One region of the Alkalihalobacterium alkalinitrilicum genome, then DNA from elsewhere that is predicted to be linked to it. Evidence: riboswitches for the same ligand, from Rfam matches in the RefSeq annotation. Region 1 holds a riboswitch; each other region holds the start of a gene.
What was found. Region 1 has a riboswitch for cobalamin ahead of BK574_RS11245 (hypothetical protein). Riboswitches for the same ligand answer to the same signal wherever they lie in the genome.
Positions count from the first base shown of each region.

Region 1 (3,287 bases):
GTCCAGAAGATTGTGGCTATTGCTCACAGTCTATTGTATCATCGGCTCCAGTAGAAAAGTATTCGCTCTTAGATAAAGAAACTCTAATTGCAGGTGCGAAAGAAGCGATGAATCGGAAAGCGGGTACATACTGCATTGTTGCTAGCGGACGAGGTCCCACAGATAAAGAAGTTGACCAAGTAATTGATGCAGTTAGTGAGATTACTTCAACGATGCCATTAAAAATTTGTGCATGCTTAGGCATTTTAAGTGATGAAAAAGCAAAAAAACTGAAAGAGGCAGGCGTACATCGTTATAATCATAACTTAAATACTCACAAAGACAATCATGCCAATATTACTTCCACTCATACGTATGATGATCGAGTAAATACGGTCGAAGAAGTGAAGGCTGCAGGTATGTCACCTTGTTCTGGCTGTATTATCGGAATGGGAGAAACGGATGAGCAAATTGTAGAAATTGCTTATTCTCTAAGAGAAATTGATGCTGATTCGATACCAGTGAATTTCTTACATGCAATTCCAGGAACACCGTTAGAAAACTATAAACGTACTGAACCGATGAAATCATTAAAAGTCTTGGCTTTAATGCGCTTTATTAATCCTTCAAAAGAAATTCGTGTGTCTGGAGGAAGAGAAGTGAATTTACGTACCTTACAACCATTAGCGTTATATGCGGCCAATTCCATATTCGTTGGCGATTATTTAACAACGAAAGGTCAAGCCGTAACAGAAGATCATAATATCATTGAAGACCTAGGCTTTGAAATTGAAGAATGCGCTTTGTAAGAGATCGACAAATTTAGTTAAATAAAAAAATAGATTGACAAACATTTAAGTTTTCTATTAACCTATTAATGACAATCACATATGTTGGGAAAGGGTAAAGATATTACCTAAATGGTATGAAAAAGGAAGCGAACGTAGCTGACTTTTTAAATGATGGTAATTCTTTTATAGGGAAGTTCGGTGAAAGTCCGACGCGGTCCCGCCACTGTAATTTGGTTGTACTCTATTAATCCACTGTTCAATATGAATGGGAAGGAATAGTGTACGATAACCATAAGCCAGGAGACCTGCCTTTTCTAACAACACTGTTTGACCTACGGGAGATAGGGAGGTGTTAGAGAGCGGATTTTCTGCTAGTATTCAACCATGTTGGATATTTATTTACGTGAAAATATAAGCATCTCTAACCATCTACTATGGTTAGGGGTGCTTTTTTATTTGTGAAAAATATCAAAGGAGACATGAAGATGGAAGCTGGATTATGGTCCATATTAGGAACAGGTTTACTTATTGGTTTAAGGCATTCACTTGATGCAGACCATGTTGTCGCGGTTTCGACAATTGCAACTCGTACAAAAAATCCATTAAAAGCAGGGATTACAGGAGTTTTTTGGGGGTTAGGTCATACGTTCACTATTTTATTAATTGGAGCTATCGTACTTTTATTTGGGTTAGGTATTCCAGCGCAACTCGATCAGTATTTTGAATGGATCGTTGCCGTCATCCTTATTTATTTAGGGATCAGAACAGTATTAGATGCAAAATCTGAAACCGCAGCAACGAAAGAAATTTCATTGCAACAATACAATTTTCGCTCTTTTGTAGTGGGTTTAGTTCATGGTTTAGCAGGGAGTGCAGCGTTAACGATTTTAATGGTTAGTCAAGTAACGCATATTGGACAAGGAGTACTGTTCTTACTTTTATTCGGTATCGGGTCGATTTTTGGAATGTTTATCATTGCGATGATATTGAGTTTTCCATTTCGAGTGGCGAAAACGGCGAAACTTCAACAGATGATTTTATATGGTATTGGCGCTTTAAGTATTGGTTTCGGTGTTGCTTTATTAATCCTCACTTAGAGTAGAGGCATAAAGAAGGAGATGGTAAAAATGCAACGAGGTAAATTACTAATAATAGGATTTGGTCCTGGAAGTGAACAACATATGACCTTCCGAGCAAAAGAAGCAATTTTAGAATCTGATTCGATCATCGGATACAGTACATACGTTGACTTAATTCGACCGTTAATAACGGATCAAGAAATTGTTCGAACAGGAATGACAGAAGAAGTGAGCAGGGCACAAGAAGCAGTTCGACAAGCGGAACTAGGTAAAACGGTTGCGGTGATTTCTAGTGGAGATTCTGGTGTGTATGGAATGGCTGGACTTGTTTATGAAGTGTTAATTGAAAAAGAATGGCGAGAAGAGTCAGGAGTTGAAGTGGAAATTATTCCAGGTATTTCAGCAATTAATTCGTGCGGGTCATTACTCGGTGCACCAATCATGCATGATGCTTGTACAATTAGTTTGAGTGACCATTTAACACCTTGGGATTTAATAAAAAAGCGTGTTGATGCTGCTGCTCAAGCAGATTTTGTCATTGCCTTATATAATCCACGCAGTGGAAAAAGAACAAAACAAATTGTTGAAACGCAAAAAATTCTTTTAAACTATCGTTCTCCTAACACACCTGTTGGATTAGTGAAAAGTGCCTATCGAGAAAGAGAACATATCGTTATTACCGATTTAGCGCATATGCTTGATCACGAAATTGGAATGTTAACGACCGTCATTATTGGAAACAATTCTACGTTCATATATGACGGAAAGATGATTACGCCTAGAGGATATCAACGAAAATACACGCTAAGTGAAAGTGAACAACAGCTTAAACCTCATGAACGGTTAAAAGAAAAAGCAGAGCCTTGGGCGCTACACGGAGGAGTCGAAGAAGAGAAAACAGTGACTGACAGACTGCTCAATCCTCGTATGTTAGCTGAAGAAGCATTACAAAAGTTAAACATTGAAACGAGAACTTCAGAAAAGACAACGAGCCAAAGTGACTTATTTCAACAAGAAGATATTTTTGAGTTTGCAGTTTCTCCTGGTATTGCTAATAAAAAGCTAACGCCAATACAAATGATGACATTAGCAGAAACGGTCGGTGAAAAGGCTGATCTTGAATATACACCTGATCATGTCATCAAAGTATCGGTTAAAACAGCTACTCCTCATAAAATTACAGAACGTTTATCGAGCGTAGGGCTATTACTGCTTCCAATAGGTGATGTTGTCAATATTAAAGCTTGTGATTTTTGTGACGGTGATAAAGGGGACTCCATTCCGCAAGTCGAGGAACTTCAGCAAAGAATTGGTGGGGTGGCCGTACCTAAACAAATGAATATCGGTTTTAATGGCTGTGGGATGGCATGCTACGGTGCACCGACAAATGATATCGGAATCATTTATCGCAAGAAAGGTTTTGATCTCTTTTTAGGAG
Region 1 is NZ_KV917368.1:2,398,093-2,401,379, reverse strand. Features, by position in the region: gene bioB (biotin synthase BioB) at 1-788, shown strand, start outside; cobalamin riboswitch at 926-1,097, shown strand; gene BK574_RS11245 (hypothetical protein) at 1,256-1,867, shown strand; gene cobJ (precorrin-3B C(17)-methyltransferase) at 1,898-3,287, shown strand, end outside.

Region 2 (3,287 bases), 850 kb from region 1:
CAATCAAGTGTATCTACAGACCACATAATGACCCGAAAGCCCATTTCATTTAATAGGATCGCATCGGATTTAGTGATCGCGCCAAATGGAGGACGAAATAAATCTGGCTTCCTCCCAACTGTACTCTACATAATGTTTTGTGTCGTTGTAATCTCATCCATGATTTTCGAAGTCATTTGAAGTGGTAACGCTGGATGACTCCACGTATGATTTGCAATACCGTGCCCTTCATCTACTATACGTTTCATAACATCAGGAAAAGTTTTAACTTGTTGTCCCATTACAAAGAAGGTCGCAGGAACACTTTTACTTTTTAAAATATCTAAAATTGTTGGAGTATAGTATCCATCTGGTCCATCATCAAATGTTAGTGCCACTAATTTTTTTGAAGTGTTAGCTCTGTATGTAAAATTGGGAGCTGATCGGATATTCGTTGTAATGAAGGTTCGTTCTATTTGCGGGTTATATGTTGCACCCATCCCAAATTTACGAGTGACATCTAATAGCGGAACGAAGACCTCACCTGCATACTCAATCGTTTTAGTAGTTAATGGTTGGCGTTGCCATAGACCCGTCGTACGTATAAATTCATCGGAATAATTCTGTCCGATTGGTAAAGCGAAGCGTTTATCTCCATAGCTAAAAACGACAGAGCGATATTGTTCATTCTGATCTACCCTAACACCCGTATGTTTTAAAAAAAGTGCTGGAACCATCAATTGGCCATCTCGCATAATATATTTTGTTATTACAGGTTGATTATCTATAAAAACAGGGGCTTCTGGTAGTTTAGACTCTTGTGCAAAAGTAGAAGTTGTAAAAATGGGAATAACAGTCATCAATAAAAGTAAACACATTACCTTCTGCAATATTTTACTATTGAATTGGTTTCGGATTGTTACCTTATGTTGTGTCATCGATTTCTCTCCTAGCAATGGAATATAAAATACAGATATTTATTATATTTTCCAAATCGCTAGTAAAATATTTAAAAAGAAAGGCAAATACCCGTATTTTTATTCTAGACCATTTACCTTAAATTAGTTCATAGACCGATTATATTAATAAGCTACTAAAATACTTTAGATACTTTCTTCACACGTTCTCGACCTTTACATTCTCCTACTGGTACTTCTGGCTGTCTAATAAAGCTTTCTCCATTAAAACGATGACTTACTTTTTCGAATAAGCTATCATCAGTAATTAACGATGCAATAAGCTGGTTAGCATCTTCTGGTTTTAAGTCTTTATACCATATTCCCTCTGGGTATACAATTAACACACATCTATCTTGGCATCGTCCATTACATTTAGTCCTCGTCGTATGAATTTTCTCATCTAGACCTAAGTTAGCTACCTCATTTCTAACCGACTGTGTAAGTTCTTCGGCTCCCGCTTTATTACAACTACTTCCATTACAAATTAATAAATGGTGTTTTGTTTCTGATAAATCCCAAGTCGCCATTTCAAATCCCCCCAATATGTTATAAAAAATAAAAAAGCATCCCTGACTTTAAAAGAGGTCAGAAATGCTCAAAAAACATAAATTATCCGCATACTAACCACTTCCCTATCAATCCCGTAGGTCAAACAGTGATGTTAAAATAGGCAGGTCTCCTGACTTAGGGTATAACTTCCAGTTCTTCCCAGGCATTGCCCAGTGGTATATCTGAAAGAATCAGTAAATGTACTGATACCCAACACAGTGGCGGGTCCGTGTCGGCTTTGAACCGAACTTCCCTATTAAGCTAATAAAAGTATTTTATGCTTTTATCTAGCACCTATTTTCAACGATATAAAGTTTTATATGAAACTAGTAAATATATTTCTTGTTGTTAATACTATTCGTAATTAGTGAAATTGTCAATACATGGTACATTATTGTAAAGTTAAAATGACTGGCCCATTTTTTGTAATTGCCAAGGTATGTTCGTATTGAGCTGACAGTTTCCCATCGACCGTTCTAGCCGTCCATCCGTTTGAGTCCATTTGACTATACCATATCCCTTCATTTACCATTGGCTCGATCGTAATGACCATCCCTTCTTTTAACCTAGAACCTTTTCCTGGAGATCCGAAGTGTGGAATTTGTGGATCTTCATGTATTGTTGGCCCTATCCCATGCCCCGTAAAATCTCGGACGACTGAGAAACCTTCTGATTCTACATAAGATTGAATCGCATGACCAATATCACCAAGCCTGTTTCCAACCTGTGCTTGTTCAATACCTTTGTACAACGATTTTTTAGTAACCTCTAATAAATGATTAACCTTCTGTGTAACGTTTCCTACAGCATAGGTCCATGCTGAGTCTGCTAATCCCCCATTTAAATTAACCACCATGTCAATAGTAACAATATCACCATTTTTTAAAGGTGTTTTCCTTGGAAACCCGTGACAAATTTCATCATTTATGGAAGCACACGTAGCAAATTGATATCCTTTATAACCTTTTTGTTCAGGTGTTGCTCCATTTTGAACTAGAAATTCTTCCACAAAACGATCAATTTCTATAGTTGTAATCCCTGGCTTTATTATTTTTGAAATTTCTTTATGGCAAGCTGCTAATAATTTCCCTGTTTCCATCATTTGATTGATTTCTCGTTCTGATTTTAAAGTAATCATATAAATTCCCCCACTTTCATTAATCCGATAAGTTCATATATGTATTATTTTCACCTTAACAAGTTCTAAAACAAAACCGAAATTTCTAAAAATTACTTCTACTTTTTGTCTATACCTCTTATTTTACATAATTACTACTTTTTATGTAAATTTTTAAGGAATTTAGCAGTACTTTTGGTCCAAAAGTAAAGGAGTTGCCCATAAGACAACTCCCAGTTAGTATAGGTATTTTAAAAAATGGGAGAAATGCCATTCACCTATTGTTATTATTTTTTATGAATAGGAAGGGCTTCTTTCAATTTCTACTTGCATCCATTCATATTGACGTAATCTCACTTCAAAAAGTGTAATAGGATCAAGATACTTTTCTGGATTCGCTTTTAACTGTTCCAATGTCTCCTTTTTTTGCTGAATTGCTTGTTGTTCTTCCTCCATAACTTCCTGAATAACACTGAAAGGTTCTCTAAAGAACATCGTAATATCACGAGTTAAGCCTTTTTCAAACAATTCAAATTGAAGGATAAACTGTTTAGTAACCGTTGTAGCTAACTTATCGTAATCTTCGTTTTCAATCAACTTTTTGTACATCGTACATAACATCGACTTGTTAGGGCGAAGAGTGCCAAATAGTTTTCCAGCGCTTTTTAACACTAATTGTGACG
Region 2 is NZ_KV917368.1:1,550,007-1,553,293, forward strand. Features, by position in the region: gene BK574_RS28350 (polysaccharide deacetylase family protein) at 1-26, opposite strand, end outside; gene BK574_RS07280 (polysaccharide deacetylase family protein) at 126-917, opposite strand; gene BK574_RS07285 ((2Fe-2S) ferredoxin domain-containing protein) at 1,073-1,465, opposite strand; cobalamin riboswitch at 1,591-1,800, opposite strand; gene map (type I methionyl aminopeptidase) at 1,879-2,625, opposite strand; gene BK574_RS07295 (hypothetical protein) at 2,899-3,287, opposite strand, start outside.
Region 2: another riboswitch for cobalamin. It lies ahead of BK574_RS07285 ((2Fe-2S) ferredoxin domain-containing protein); the one in region 1 lies ahead of BK574_RS11245 (hypothetical protein).

Region 3 (3,287 bases), 180 kb from region 1:
GTAATCCCAAAAAATAATACCGCTACTGCTCCAACTGCAGACCCAGATGAAACTCCTAGTGTATATGGATCAGCCAACGGATTTTTTAAGAAGCCTTGGAAAGCAGCCCCTGCTAAGGCAAGGGCACCTCCAACAAACATGGCTAATAAAACACGTGGAAAACGTATTTCCATTACAATATTTACATACATCGGATCAACTTCTGTTGCAATAGGTAACCCAATCCATTCTCTTCCTAACACCGTAAGAACTTCAACGAATGAAATAGGGACACTACCTAAAGCAATACCTGAGACGATAGATATAAATAAAAACGCAAAACAAATAATATATGCGAGTGTTATATTAGTTTTCGAAAACATCTGGGTAAATAAGTTTTGCAAGTTTTTCGACCCCTTCAATTAAGCGAGGACCAGGACGTTCTACAATATTCGCTTCAACGTTATAAACTCTTTCGTTTTTAACCGCTTCTACTTCAGTCCAAGCAGTACGAGCCAAAACATCTTCTACTGCATTCTCCATTCCTTCTACGTGTCCATAAGTCGTAATAATGACATCAGGATTTAAAACAACAGCATCTTCTTCAGTAAACATCGGCCATCCATCTTGATTACCTGCTGCGTTTTTCGCATTGATCATTTCTAACATTTCATGCATAAATGTTCCTTTTCCTGTTGTATACATGTCTGGAGCTGGCCAAATTTCAACCCAAACTGTAGCCTGATCAGCTTCATCTATTTCACTAGCTTTTGTTTGAATTGCCGTAATTCTATCTTGCATTGATATAATCACATTTTCAGCTTCTTCGGCATTTCCTAATGCATTACCAACCATCTGGATAGAGTCATATAATTCGTCAAAAGATGAAGCATTTTTCACGACCAATACGGTCACACCCGCGTTACGAATTTGATCTAATCCTTCTTCACTATTCATTGCATTGGCTAACACTAAATCCGGGTTGGATGCAATAATCTTTTCAACATTGAACTCCATTCCACCGATGGACTCAATTTCTTTCACTTCTTCAGGAAAATCATCATTATCAGTAACCGCAATTAGTCGATCAAAACCATCTAAAGCATAAACAATTTCTGTATTACTTGGAACGAGTGAAATTAACGATTGTGGCTCTTCCTCGATTATTACTTCTGTTCCTGTTGCATCTGTAATTGTAATTGGAAACGCTGTAGCTTCCCCACTACCAGTTGTTTGGTCTTCTGTTTCCTCAGATGGTGTTTCTTCTGTTTGTGGCTCTTCTTGATTATCTGTACCACATGCTGTCATTAATCCTACAATGAGTATTGAGGCAACTAACCACATATACCATTTTTTCAAACTCTCCAACCCCTTTTTCGATATCTTTTTAGTATTCAATGAATGAATTTAGAAAAGGAAAATATGTACAAAAATAAAAACTCTCCTTCATCGGAGAGTTTAGGTTACAGTTTAATAGATCTCCTGTTAACACTTAAATGACTACTTACATTCGAATAAGTGTCGTTCTCGTTTGAACAATCAGGTCACTCTATATTACAAGAGTATGATCTTATCACACTGCTCCCCTTTTCCACGAAGGTTACACAATCCTTTAAGGCAGGTCTCCTGACTTGTACTTTAGGTGGTTCCTTCACCTTCCCATCTTTTTATTATAGACAGTGGTATACTGAAGGAATTTAGTACTTACAGTGGCGGGACCGTGTTGGATTTGCACCAACTTCCCTTTTCACACTCACGTGAGTGACCTTAAAGTTTACAATATATTCAATTCATTGAGATACGACTCCATTATACAAAATAAAAGATTATTCGTCTATATAAAGTGAAACTTTATTCAGTGGGGGTTTTCCTTTATCCCCCACTGAATATTAGTTGAACCAATCGGGTTGTTACTGAGGCCCACAGGATGTGGGTCACACAGACGTTGCAACAGGACGTGGCGACCTTAGTCTGTGTTCAATCGTCTCCCACTTATCCTTTATTGATTCCTCAAAGTCTTGAAGTGGGAGTCTTAGCGCCCAGTTAAACGGGATAAAACTTATACGCTCGTTTTTAGGTTAACAGTTTTTGCAAACTGCCTACCAAACTCTTTACACTCTTCTTCTTCGCCGTCTGGACTAAGCTCAATTTTAAGACCTTGTTGAGCAACTACACCGTTTCTTTCTTCTACCATCGCTTCTAATAAATCAACGGCTCCACAAAAGATTTCGTACGCTGTATCCCCTGATCCAAAAACGGCAAATTGTTTATCCGAAAGATCTAATGTTGCCATTTCATCATACAAATCTAGGAACTCATCTGGAAGTTCTCCATCTCCCCAAGTATAAGCACCTAACACGATTGCATTAAAAGCATTTAGCATATCTGGATCACAATCAATTACATCGATTTTCGTTACATTTACCTTTTCTTCCTTTAGACCTTCTTCTATTAAGTCAGCAATCGCTTCTGTATTCCCTGACATACTAGCATAAACAAGTAAAACGTCCTTCATTTTTCATTTCCCCTTCCAAATTTTATGTAAGTTATTCTCTTTTGGTTGCTTTTTAGACTCTTTTGAAAGTATATTAAAATGCTCACTTGGCTACGGTCCAAAAAACAAATCTTTACAACTGATTAGAAAATGGTCTTAATGTAAAACCTGTTTCAAATTACTGTTTCGGTTAGTTGCTTGTTCGTGTATTTGATTTGAATGTATTGTTTCATAATGACCAGCAACGACATAATGTTGATTATGATTTGCAATTCTCCAACCGTGACCTCTTACTTTATTGCAAGGAACGACAATGTTATTTTCTATATGAATCCGTGAAACTGTCGCATACCCGTCTTTACCTTGTGATGAGGTAACATAAATAAATCCATTATCTTCAGTGACATCTAAAAAACTTGCTTGACTTTCCACTTGCTCAAACTCATTCCAGAAATAATCATTATTTTTACTCAAAAGACTACAATATTCAATCTTTCCTTTTGTCCCTTTACACGAGCCGCCTGCTACTAATAAATAATTTTCATATACAATTATGGAAGAAACCATAGAATTCATTTCCTTTTTCACCCATGACATTTTTAGGCTACTTAAATCCAGTTTCCATATTCCTCCATAAGTACGATGAATTTTCGTACCAATGAAAAGGAAATTGTTTAATAAACATAATGAACGAACGGATGGTTGATTATCTTTCAATCTTACAAACGGCTGAACCTGGCACCATGTATCACCAAAATCATAAGAAAAAAATAAGCAATTGTTACCGTGAGTAATGACTATACCTCTAGAATTA
Region 3 is NZ_KV917368.1:2,219,511-2,222,797, forward strand. Features, by position in the region: gene BK574_RS10320 (FecCD family ABC transporter permease) at 1-362, opposite strand, end outside; gene BK574_RS10325 (ABC transporter substrate-binding protein) at 346-1,338, opposite strand; cobalamin riboswitch at 1,579-1,764, opposite strand; gene BK574_RS10330 (flavodoxin) at 2,039-2,494, opposite strand; gene BK574_RS10335 (WD40/YVTN/BNR-like repeat-containing protein) at 2,630-3,287, opposite strand, start outside.
Region 3: another riboswitch for cobalamin. It lies ahead of BK574_RS10325 (ABC transporter substrate-binding protein); the one in region 1 lies ahead of BK574_RS11245 (hypothetical protein).